DNA from 2 places in the Marinilactibacillus sp. GCM10026970 genome. Region 2 is predicted to be linked to the other one. Evidence: predicted binding sites of a transcription regulator. Region 2 holds the regulator's gene; the other holds the start of a gene.
What was found. The regulator LexA, encoded in region 2, represses DNA repair genes until DNA is damaged. The targets are predictions, from matches to a motif close to CNAACANNTGTTNG.
Positions count from the first base shown of each region.

Region 1: ACFP65_RS06065 (ssDNA-binding protein) is a predicted target of LexA. The motif match lies at 3,607-3,620, and genes of this name have one in related genera.

Region 1 is NZ_JBHSUL010000017.1:100,926-107,132, forward strand. It holds gene recU (Holliday junction resolvase RecU) at 1-461, shown strand, start outside; gene ACFP65_RS06055 (transglycosylase domain-containing protein) at 586-3,267, shown strand; gene ACFP65_RS06060 (hypothetical protein) at 3,288-3,488, opposite strand; gene ACFP65_RS06065 (ssDNA-binding protein) at 3,674-3,988, shown strand; tRNA gene ACFP65_RS06070 (tRNA-Gln) at 4,029-4,101, opposite strand; tRNA gene ACFP65_RS06075 (tRNA-His) at 4,112-4,184, opposite strand; tRNA gene ACFP65_RS06080 (tRNA-Trp) at 4,205-4,275, opposite strand; tRNA gene ACFP65_RS06085 (tRNA-Phe) at 4,312-4,384, opposite strand; tRNA gene ACFP65_RS06090 (tRNA-Glu) at 4,396-4,467, opposite strand; gene ACFP65_RS06095 (hypothetical protein) at 4,958-5,188, opposite strand; gene ACFP65_RS06100 (hypothetical protein) at 5,683-5,865, shown strand.
Region 2 is NZ_JBHSUL010000034.1:68,215-74,421, forward strand. It holds gene ACFP65_RS11105 (ABC transporter ATP-binding protein) at 1-314, opposite strand, end outside; gene ACFP65_RS11110 (YneF family protein) at 483-728, opposite strand; gene tkt (transketolase) at 991-2,997, opposite strand; gene ACFP65_RS11120 (DUF896 family protein) at 3,116-3,358, opposite strand; gene lexA (transcriptional repressor LexA) at 3,628-4,263, shown strand; gene ACFP65_RS11130 (NADPH-dependent FMN reductase) at 4,331-4,900, opposite strand; gene ACFP65_RS11135 (LLM class flavin-dependent oxidoreductase) at 4,913-5,986, opposite strand; gene ACFP65_RS11140 (winged helix-turn-helix transcriptional regulator) at 6,101-6,207, shown strand, end outside.

The DNA.
Region 1 (6,207 bases), on a different contig from region 2:
TTATTCATAAAAAGCCTATTCCGATCCAAGTCGTTAATGTAAATTATCCTAAAAGAAGTGCTGCTAAAATTACGGAAGCATATTACCAGAAAGCCTCGACAACCGATTATAACGGTGTTTATAAAGGCTTTTATTTAGATTTTGAAGCTAAAGAAACAAAAAACAAAACGAGTTTTCCATTAAAGAACTTCCATGAACACCAGATTCTTCATATGAAAGCCTGCTGTGACCAAAAAGCGATTTGTTTTATTCTTTTGAGATTTAGTTCATTGAATCGTGTGTTTGTCCTACCGTTCGATAAGCTGAACTGGTGGTGGAATCAGCAATCTGAAGAAAAAGGAAAAAAATCGATTCCTTTAAAAGAAATTGAATTAGAAGGCATTGAAATAAATTATGGATTTTCACCACGTCTCCCTTATCTCGACGCGGTTGATCAAATGATTCAATCAAACTTTTCTTAATAATTTTTCTGTATAGTGAAACGAAAGCATTATATATTTTGCAGAACCCAACTAGCATCAAGATAAATGATAGCCTTTATCCTGGATGCTTCAATGAACATTTCGAACAGTAAAGGAGAAACTTATGTCTGAACAAAACATGTCTCGTACTCAAAACAAGCAGAAAAAGAAACAAACTAAAAAACAGAATAAAAAACAGCCAAAGAAAACAGAAAAAAAGAAATCTTGGTTTAAGAGGATTTTTCTTTCTTTAGTCTTACTATTTCTTTTAGCCATTGTTGCCGGTGGTGGACTTTTCGCTTATTACGCGTCCAGTGCTCCAGAAATCACTAATGAAAACTTAAACGGTGACTTTTCAACCGATCTTCTAGCTACTAACGGCGAAGTCTTTTATACGCTAGGTGCAGAAAATCGTGATTATGCTTCTGCAGAAGATTATCCAGCAGTCATGAAAGAAGCCATGACTGCGATCGAAGATCAAAACTTTTATAATCACTTCGGGATCGACCCAGTTGGTATCGCTCGAGCAGCTGTGGGCTTCGTAACCAACAAAGGACGTATTTCCGGTGGTGGTAGTACTTTGACTCAGCAATTGGTCAAGCTTTCTGTGTTTTCAACTGCTAGAGAAGATCAAACGTTGAGAAGAAAAGCTCAAGAAGCGTGGCTAGCCATTCAACTCGAACGTGAACTATCAAAAGAACAAATCCTTACACTCTATATGAACAAAATTAATTTAGGGGGTAATGTTTATGGGATCTCTACTGCTGCTGAAGAATACTATGACAAGCCAGTCTCTGAACTAGAAGTTCAAGAAGCAGCGCTTTTTGCTGGGATGGCTCAAGCTCCCAACCGTTATAATCCTTATGTAGATCCTGAGGCAGCTGAAAATCGTCGTAACGTTGTACTGAATGTTATGCGGGATGAAGGCCATATCACTGCTCAAGAAGCAGAAACAGCTAAAGCGATACCTGTTACTGAAGGGCTGAAAGACCGTACGGAAGAGGAACAAAACAATCAAGTATTTGATAGTTATCTAGTTGAAGTATTAGATGAAACTAGAAGAAAAACTGGTTTAGATCCACAAACTGCTGGATTAACGATTCAAACAAATATTGATATGGACGCACAACAAGCTGCCTTTGATGTAGCGAACACGAATGATTATGTTGTTTTCCCAGACGAGGAACTGCAAACAGCGATATCTTTAATTGACGTTAATACTGGCCAGGTTAAAGCACTTGTCGGAGGTCGTTTACAAGAAGGACAGTTACTGACAAACAGAACGACTCAGACTGATCGTCAAACTGGGTCAACCATTAAACCTTTAACGACTTACGGTCCTGCAATTGAATCTAAACAATTTTCGACTTATCACCAGTTAGTGGATGAAGAATGGAATTACCCTGATGGCTCACCACTGAGAAACTATGATGGTCGCTATAAAGGACAAATCAGTATGCGTGAGGCTTTGGTCGATTCACGAAATATCCCAACCGCTCGATTGTTCACTGAAGAGTTGGAAATGTCGGATATCAAACAGTTTTTAACAAGCGTGGGCATAGATCCTGCGGAGATTTCTGATTCTTCTGAACCTGTTCCTTCAAATGCTATTAGTGGAAAAGTTTCTGGGTTGCAATTAGCGGCTTCATACTCGGCCTTTGCAAATGGTGGTAACTATACAGAGCCGTACACAGTTTCTAAAGTGACCACCCAAGATGGTCAAGAAATTGATTTAACACCAGAAACCAATAAAGCGATGTCTGATTATACGGCTTATATGGTAACAGATATGCTGAAAGATGTCGCTGAAAATTACAATAGTACAGTCGGCATTTCTGGTGTTCCCCAAGCTGGTAAGACTGGAACGACTAACTATACAACCAAAGAAATAGAAGAAAATAACATTCCTTCAGATGCCGTTCCAGATTCATGGTATGTTGGCTATACTTCCAACTACTCATTATCTGTCTGGACTGGTTATGACAAGCGATTAAAACAAGGCAACTGGTTGAGTAACAATGATGGTACAAGACAATTGCCAAGAGACATCTATCAAGCTCTGATGAGCCAAGTTTCTCAAGGTCTAGATAATAGGGACTGGACTAAACCCTCTTCTGTCTCTGAAGTTAGAGTGGAAAAAGGTTCAAACCCAGCTAAATTACCTGGACCAAATACACCAATGAGTTCAATCGTAACGGAATTATTTGTAGCAGGTACTGAACCTTCTGCCGTTTCAACTTCATTTGGTGAGGAATTATCTGCTCCAAGTGGACTAAGCGCAAGCTACAATGAAGAAGCAAATGAAGTCACTATTAATTGGAACGAATACCAGTTAACAAATGAAGAAGAAACACTTGCTTACTTTCTGACTGTAAATGGTCAAGAGATCACTACGGGTGAAACTTCTTACACTGTTTCTGATCCGGATCCTGGAACGATGCAAATCAGTCTTTCTGTTCAGGCATACGGGAAAACCGGACCTGCTGCTACAACGACTCTTACGATTTCAGAAGTTGAGGAAGAAGAGCCTGAGGAAGAAGAAGAACCTGAAGAGCCCGAGGAAGACACGGAAGAACCTGTTGAAAATGAAGAGGATACTGAAGAAGACACCGAAGATGTTCCTGATCCTCAAGATGATGATGCAGAACCAGAAGAACCCGCTAATAACGGTGGGAATAATAACCCGAACAACGGCAATAACGGTAACAATGGAAACAATAACTCAGGGAATAACGGGAATAATAATGGTGATTCTGATGATGAAGATACCACTACCCCACCCGAAGAAGATTCAGAAAATGAGTAAACAAAAAGGTAGCCCTCGGGCTACCTTTTTTCGTCTTCCTCTTCAGTTGAATTCTTAAATAATGGTTTTCCACATAGTGCTTTTATTGCTAAAAACATTGTCCAGATACCACATAAAAAACCGACTCCACCTATAATAGGATCAAGGAAAAATGCATATCCGCCAAGGAGAACTAAAAGAATTCCAATGCCTAACATCACTTTACTTTTATTTTTGCTCATCTTTATCTTTCTTTCTTTAAATTACTATATTTTCATTTCGAATAATTCAATACTAAACGATTTAGAAGCAGATTTCAACAGACTCATTCATTAGCAACCCTTAAGCATTGACTTTAACCGAACGTTTGTTTATAATTTTAATATAAACAAACGTTCGGTTAATATTTAATTTTGGAGGGTTACACATGAATGTTATCATGACTGAAGGATACGTTATTTCAGAAGAAATCAAAGTTCTTAAAACAACTGATGCTATCCCCTTATGCAGATTCACTTTTTCTACACCTACACACAAACTTAACTGCCTGATTACAGGTAAACAAGCCTATGCTTTTCTTTACGAAGTTGAAAAAGGTACACGTCTTTCACTGACTGGAAGAATTAATAATAGAAACCAGTTCGTTGTATTAAATTATAACGTACTAGCAAAGCCTTCTTATTTTGGACAGATTTTCAATTACAAAGGTCACCGTCTCCCATTCGCAAAAAGTAGACAATAAAAAAACGATATCTCAAATTGAGATATCGTTTTTTTCGTTACTGGGCTACCAGGATTCGAACCTGGGGAATGACGGGATCAAAACCCGCTGCCTTACCGCTTGGCTATAGCCCAAAAATCAAAGGGCGACTGATGGGGATCGAACCCACGAATGCCGAGACCACAACCCGGTGCGTTAACCACTTCGCCACAATCGCCATAATATTTAATTGAACCACAGGGGTAGTAGGAATCGAACCCACATCGATGGTTTTGGAGACCATTGTTCTACCGTTAAACTATACCCCTATCCTCTTGCTAAATCAAGAACTCTTCTGCGCTTCATGGCGCAGGACAGAGTCGAACTGCCGACACACGGAGCTTCAATCCGTTGCTCTACCAACTGAGCTACTGCGCCTGAAAAATGGATGACCCCTACGGGATTCGAACCCGTGTTACCGCCGTGAAAGGGCGGTGTCTTAACCGCTTGACCAAGGGGCCTTGACTTTTGTAACAGCAATAATAAAATTGCATCAACAAGAGATATATTACAGGAGTTTTTTCCCTTTGTCAATACGGTTCCATTATTATTTTAAAAATAGCTTGTTGAAAATCACAGTAAGAATTATGTATGAGCCCAAAGCAATAAGAATTCCCAAAAAAATGAACAGAAAGACATTCACTTCCTGCTTTTGTATCCTTTCTACAATTGGAATCAATGTCAGGGTGATAAGTATAGTCTTTACTGTTTCAAGTATTCTTTCTTTGGTCGCCCGCTTCATTTTTTTAAAACCTTCCCTCTTTTGAGATAAACAAGCATAACCTTTATATGAATAATGATATCAAAATGAGTCATCTTGAACAACTTTATATAGTTTAATCTCAACTTTAAGTAAACACACCTAATCACATATAGGAAAAAAATAGACCCTACACTTTTGTATGATCAAACATGAGAATGAATAGTCGATAAAATAAAACTTGATTACTACTAAGCACCACTCGGACAATGAACTTTAGTATGCAACTCTTTCAAAGTTAGTTTTTTTAAACTCTGGTTATATAGCTGCAGCTCATATGGCGAAGGAGCCTTATCTGCCTCTAAAAAATAATTGCTATAATATCCCTCTTCGTTAATAAGTGCAAAGATAGTTTGATTTCCACAAATGTTTTCTATATCGTAATTCAACTTTTTCATGACCCAATCATAAGTTAATACCATGTTAATTCACCTCTGTCATTTGTTAAGACAGATTATACTATATTTATTAATATTTTTTTATAAATATTGTGACGAAAATCCAAAAAAATACAAATAAAACTGATTTAACAGCATTTTTGAGAATTTACCATTTTAATATTTTTGACATTTATTAATAACTCCCTTTGTAAAAAAGGAGATTTCTAGCGATTGATTTTTGTACATTTAAGAATAGCAATTGTATTTTTTGAAGATAGATTGTTTTAATATAATACTCAATAAAAAACCTTATAAATCGTTTTAGAAGTTAAAGTATAATCCAATTATTAAACGAGTCATAAAAGTTAAGGAATTGAATATCTGCATACTGTAGTTCTAAAAAATGATTTTCCCATTTTGAATTTTTTTAGCAAAAAAGAATAGCCTAACTATACTGCCCTTAAAATCAATATGAGCATCTCCTTTGACATCTTTTGGTATATTCCCTTTATAAGCTTATAAGGAGGTGAGCGATCATGTTCCTATCAAGTTTCAACTATGATGCACTGGATGCTACAATAGTTAATATCGAATCCAGAGTCGACTCAAGTGTTAAAACCATTGAAAGAGTAAAACTAGACAATGGTGTATTATTTGTTTATACCTTAACAGATAACGGTCATGAACATTTAGAAACTAATTACGCACTTGAAAAATAGTCAAACGGCTACTATAAGTCTCTGTTGAATTAGCCTAAAAGTGATTTTCATGATTACTATTATGCAATGACTTTCTTGTCTCTGAATCAGTAAATTCTGAAACACCAATAGTTTATTTGAACTCTATTTTTTGAATATAGTATAATCTTATAGAACTTTTCAAGCTATACAAAAAACTGTCTGTTAATGTTTAGAATCAAACGTTAACAGACAGTTTTTAATAGTATAAGTTATTCTTTTTTTATCTGAAAGGAGAATAAGGGATTCGAACTGACTTAAGCTTATCCTTATGTGATAGGCTTTTTTGCTATTTAAAAATTGCTAGTGCATGAAAAATTCATG
Region 2 (6,207 bases):
CTGTCCATACTGGTAAAATGATTATATAATTGCTCTCTTACCAACTGTTCCAGTTTTGCAGCGTTTCCCCAAATTTTCATGCGCCAAATATACCTGAATACATATTGTCCGACTGCAGATGCCGCCAGAATACCTAGCCAAAATGCTAATGACTGGCTCGTAATACTATTCGTTTCAATCTCATCCACTACGATTCCTATAATTCTAGGGGGGATCAGTTGGAGTAATGCCACTGTAACGAGGGAAAAAATCCCTATAATGTATGATTTTTTTTCTCTACGGAAAAACCATCCTAACCGCTTGAATATATCCATGTACGTTTTTCTCCTATTCTTTAATTTTAAAACCCCTATACCCGATATAACTGATTATGACACCGTGTCATACTTGTTGAAAAAAAGAACGGGCAAAGACGCTGCCCGCTACACAAATTTGATTCGTAATGTGATTATTGACTAAATAAGCTCATTAGTCAAAACTTATTACTTCTTATTTTTATTTTTTGGATTTTTTTTGTTTTGTGCTTTCATCTGGCTCATCATCTGATTGATTTTTCTTTCAGAAGGTTTTTGACCCATTTGTAGCATCATCATACGTAGCATGTTTTCATCAATTGGTGGATTTTTCTCAAAATAATCCATCATGTATTTTCTAGAGATGAAGAATCCTCCAACCAGTCCACCAATTAAAGCTAGGATAATTAAAGTTATTGCAAGTCCTGTATGCATTTCATTAACTCCTTTCTATACGTTCTAGTATATTCAAAATCATCTTTTGAGCTTCTAGTAAAGCAAGTATGATTCGAAACACTCACTCAACTATTCTACACAACTTAGACAGAAAAATAAACCAAAAGTGAATTTTAAATTTCAAAACACTCATATAGGCTGTTTGAACTAATAGTACAAAAGAAGAGAAGGGCGGCAGCCCTTCTCTTCTTTTGAAGTAGAAATCCAGTTTGATCTCTATTATTTTAATTTGTTATCTTGATTAGCCTAACGATAGATATGTTTGAACAACATTTTCTGGTGTGAAGCCGTAAGATTCTACTACTGCTGATCCATTACCACTTGCACCAAATTTGTCGATTGCGACACTCTTACCATAAGTTCCAGTGTAACGATCCCATCCAAATGATGAACCCATCTCAATGGAAACACGTTTTGTTACTGAAGCTGGCAATACGGATTCTTTGTACTCAGCAGGTTGCATATCGAACAAGTCTGTACTTGGCATAGAAACAACAGAAACGTCTTTACCTTGTGCTTTCAGCTCTTTTTGAGCTTCAACTGCTAGTGCAACTTCAGAACCTGTAGCAATTAAAATACCTTCTGGTGTTTCATTTTCAGCAGGTGAAATAACGTATGCACCTTTTTTAACATTTTCTCTAGCCATTTCTTTAGAGTTCGTTAGAACAGGCAGGTTTTGACGAGTCAACACAAGCATTGTAGGTCTATCAGTAGATTTCAAAGCAATCTCCCAAGCAGCCGCTACTTCATTTCCATCAGCTGGTCTAATAAGAGATAGGTTGTGCATGCCTCTGAAACTTGACAATTGTTCAACCGGCTCGTGTGTAGGACCATCTTCTCCTACAGCAACTGAATCATGTGTCAATACATAAATTGCAGGGATTCTAGAAAGAGCAGCAAGACGAACAGCTGGACGAAGGTAATCACTGAATACGAAGAATGTTCCTACGTATGATTTTGTTCCTCCGTGTAATAAGATACCGTTTAAGGCAGCTGTCATCGCAAATTCTCTAACACCATACCAGATATTTCTTCCTTCATACTGACCTGGTTGGAAATCAGTTTGATTTTTCATCATCGTGTTGTTTGAACCAGATAAGTCAGCAGATCCACCCCAAAGGTTTGGAATTGAATCAGACAATGCGTTCAATACTTCTCCACTTGTCGCTCTTGTAGCAGAATCTTTGTCTTCTACAGAATAAACTGGCAATGATTCATCCCAGTTTTCTGGCAGTTCTCCACTTAATGCTAACTTGAATTTCTCAGCAAGTTCTGAATGCGTATTTGTATAATCTTCAAGCGCTTTGTTCCAGTCTGCTTCTGCTTTTTGGCCTTTATCAACCATAAGCTCTTTGAACCTTTGTGCAACTTCTTCTGGTACAAAGAAGTCTTCGCCTTCCCATCCATAAGCTTTTTTAGCAGCTGTTACACCTTCTGCCCCAAGAGGAGCGCCGTGAACAGTATGTGTTCCTGCATTAGGAGCACCAAAGCCGATAACCGTTTTAACTTCAATTAAAGTTGGTTTATCCGTTGATTGTTTTGCAGCTGTAATGGCTTTATCGATAGCGTCCAAATCGTTACCATCTTCAACAAGAATATGTTCCCATCCATAAGCTTCAAAACGTTTCCCAACGTTCTCAGTGAAAGCTTTTGAAGTAGGTCCATCCAAAGAAATGTCGTTGGAATCATAAAGCATGATCATTTTACCCAATTTAAGGTGTCCCGCAAGAGAAGCCGCTTCTTGAGATACGCCTTCCATTAAGTCCCCATCTCCACATAGTGCATATGTGTAGTGATCAACGATGTTGTGGTCTCCTTGGTTATAGGTTGAAGCCAAGTGCGCTTCTGCCATAGCCATACCTACTGCATTCGCTACGCCTTGTCCTAAAGGACCAGTCGTTGCTTCAACGCCATCAGTATAATGTACTTCAGGGTGTCCTGGTGTACGGCTATCTAACTGACGAAAATTTTTCAAATCGTCAACTGTTACATCATATCCTGCTAAGTGCAGTAAGCTATAAAGTAACATCGATCCGTGTCCAGCAGACAAAATAAAGCGATCGCGATCGAACCATTTCGAATTTTTTGGATTAACATTCAAGTGACGTGTCCATAGTGTGTAAGCCATTGGTGCAGCCCCCATTGGTAATCCGGGGTGTCCAGAATTTGCTTTTTGAACGCCGTCAATACTAAGAGTTCGAATTGTATCTACAGCCATTTGATCAGTTTTATCAAACAAGTAACTCATTCCTTCCTATTGCTAAAAGTGGTAACGCTCCTAATCATTGTACTATTTATATAAGTTTTATTCAACGCTTTCATAGAACATCTGTAAATTTGTCCGTACATCTTTAATTAAAAAGAAATTAGTCTCTATTATGAATTCCTTTGTCTTTTTGAATCTCTTTAAGTTTCTCCGGGGTAACGTCTTGACCCTCTGGATCTACAATCTTCATTCCCTCTATATGATTTCTCATACCAGATCTGAAAGCTTTGATGTATTTTTCTCTTAGATCTTTCTGTTCAGATGCTTCTTCCGGCGTTAATCCTTCACTTCTTTGTTTTCTAACTAATTCATTAATTCTATCCAATTGCTCTTTTGCTAACATTTTATATCCTCCTATTAGGCTTTCTAACCTAAAGATTTTCTTTCAGTGCAACCTATTGCGAACAACCATTGTAATACAAATGTGCTTAAGAATCTAATTTCCTAGGGAAATTCTAGCTTATTTCGAACATTCGTTTGATTAGATGTTCGGTATATGATATAATTTTACTAAAGTTTACGAACAATGTGAACTCTTATTCACTTAATCATACACTAGACTACTATTATACTTAATTTAAACGATAATTTGAAGGGATGAGGTGTTACAATATGACTACTAGAGGCCGTAAAGGCGAAAAACAAATTGAAATCTTACGTTATATTCATGAACAAGTAAACAAAAGAGGATATCCACCTACTGTTCGAGAAATTGGATCTGCTACTGAATTGTCTTCCACTTCTACTGTTCATGGTCATTTAGCTAGACTAGAAAAAAATGGTTTTATTTTGAGAGATCCTTCAAAACCTAGAGCAATTGAATTCACTAAAGAAGGTTTGATCAAAATTGGAATTGATGAGTTTGAAAATCACATTCCGTTATTAGGTGTTGTTACCGCCGGCGAACCTATCTTAGCTGTTGAAGAAGCAACGGATTATTTCCCAATTCCTAATGATTTAGAAATTGAAAAAGGCAATCTTTTCATGTTGACGATCCGTGGTAACAGTATGATCAATGCTGGAATCTTTGATGGTGACCAAGTGATTGTCAGAAAACAAGAATCTGCCCAGAACGGTGACGTCGTCATTGCGATGACTGATGACGAAGAAGCAACATGTAAAAGATTTTATAAAGAACAAGGTTATATTCGCCTTCAACCAGAAAATGATACGATGGATCCGATTATATTATCTGATGTCTCTATCTTAGGTAAAGTTGTTTCTTTATACAGATCACATATCTACTAAAATAGGTTAAAACGAAAAGGCAGTCATGCTATGAAGGTAAAACATTTCATAGTCATGTCTGCCTTTTTTAGAATCCATATGCTTCTTCTTGAGCTTCCCAAATTCCTTTATAAGCGGTAGCCAGTACAATTGTATCCTCAATCAGTTTTTCAAGTCTGAAATGAATATCGTCGTTATTAATTTTTCCAGCTGTATAGTCTGTGTCTAGCAAGAAAACATAATTTGGAACAATAGTAGATTTCATGTAGCTGAGGATTGGCTTAAGCTGCTGTTCAGGTATTAAATAATGTCTATTGGAACCTGCTGTTGCAATGATTGCCGAAACTTTATTTTGTAAAGCGCTTTGCGGTAGTAAATCAAAGACATTCTTCAATGCAGCAGGTATGGATGCTTGGAATATCGGTGTCGCAATTATAAGAATATCCGCTCCCATTATGGTTTCTGTGATCAATTTATTATCCCCAGTATAATCAAGATAATTTCTTCCATCACTAAATTGCATCTCATAATCTTTTAGATCTAATAGCGTATACGAATGATCTACGCCATACTTTACGTTAAGTTCAGTCATGACTTTATCAGCCACTATAGAAGACTTCTCTCCTACATTTGAACCTGCCAATACGACGATATTCATCTAATCTACTCCTTATTTTCTAGTGTACTTTCTAATCGCTGGTAAAATTTTCTCTCCAATGATATCAATATTTTTCTTAATATCATCCATGGTAACTCCACCAAAATCCAGTTGAGCAACGTAACGCTGATTTCCAAATAACTCATGCTGATAGAGAATTTTTTCAATGATCAATTCAGGGTCTCCTACATTGATGACACTTCTGTAGTCTTGTCCATGAGCAAATGCCTGCTTAGGAAATCCTTGTCCATTTGTTTTTTTCATACCTTCATTAACGTGGGGATAGTATTCTCTAAAGGCGTCCATTTTATTAGTACTAGCATAAAAGAAGCCTGCTGTTGCTACTGGTAATGTTTTAATATCGTAACCAGCTTCTGCAGCTGTTTCTCTGTAAAGATCAATCGGCTTCTTGAATTCAGATGCCGGTCCGCCCAAGTGAGCTTGATACATTGGAACACCTATTGATCCAGCTTTTTGTGCAGAAGCATAAGAGCCGCCCACTGCTCTCCATATTGGTAGGCCATTCTGGTCATTATCTGGTCTAGGTATAACGTGTGCATCATTTAAAGGTGCACGGTATTCCCCTTTCCAACTCAACCTTTCATTTTCGTTGATTCCTACTAATAAGTCGAATTTTTCTTCAAATAATGCTTCATAATCTCTAAGATCATATCCTAGCAACTCGTATAACCCAATTCTTGAAGCACGGCCCGCTACGATTTCCATACGACCATTAGATAATAGATCGATTGTTGCGGCATCTTCAAAAACACGAACCGGATCAGACGTACTGATAATTGTTGACCCTGATGATATTTTGATCTGATTTGTAGCTTGTGCTATAGCTGATAAAATGATCATATGCGCTTGTGATAAGAAATGATCCTGGTGAGACTCCCCAAGCTGAAAAATATCTAATCCAGCTTCATCTGCCAGTACAGCTGTCTCTATAATTTCTTTGATTCTTTGTTGCGCAGAAATTCTTTTTCCAGTATGTGGATTTGGTAAATGGTCTCCAAGTGTATATAAACCAAACTCAAGTCCTTTACTTTTATCAATATTTGGTAAAATTCGGTTGTTGATCATGAATGAATCATCCCTCTTATAATTAGTAAGTTAATTATATCATGATTCTCTACCTATTGAAGTAGGTACTTTATAGTGCTATAGTATACTTAATATACTATAGGAGGTATACAGTTGATATCTGATTTAGAACCAGAACATTGCAAAGTAAACGAACCTTTAGACATCTTGTTTGGTAAGTGGACCCCTGTTATTTTATTGAATTTGATGCACACTAGTCC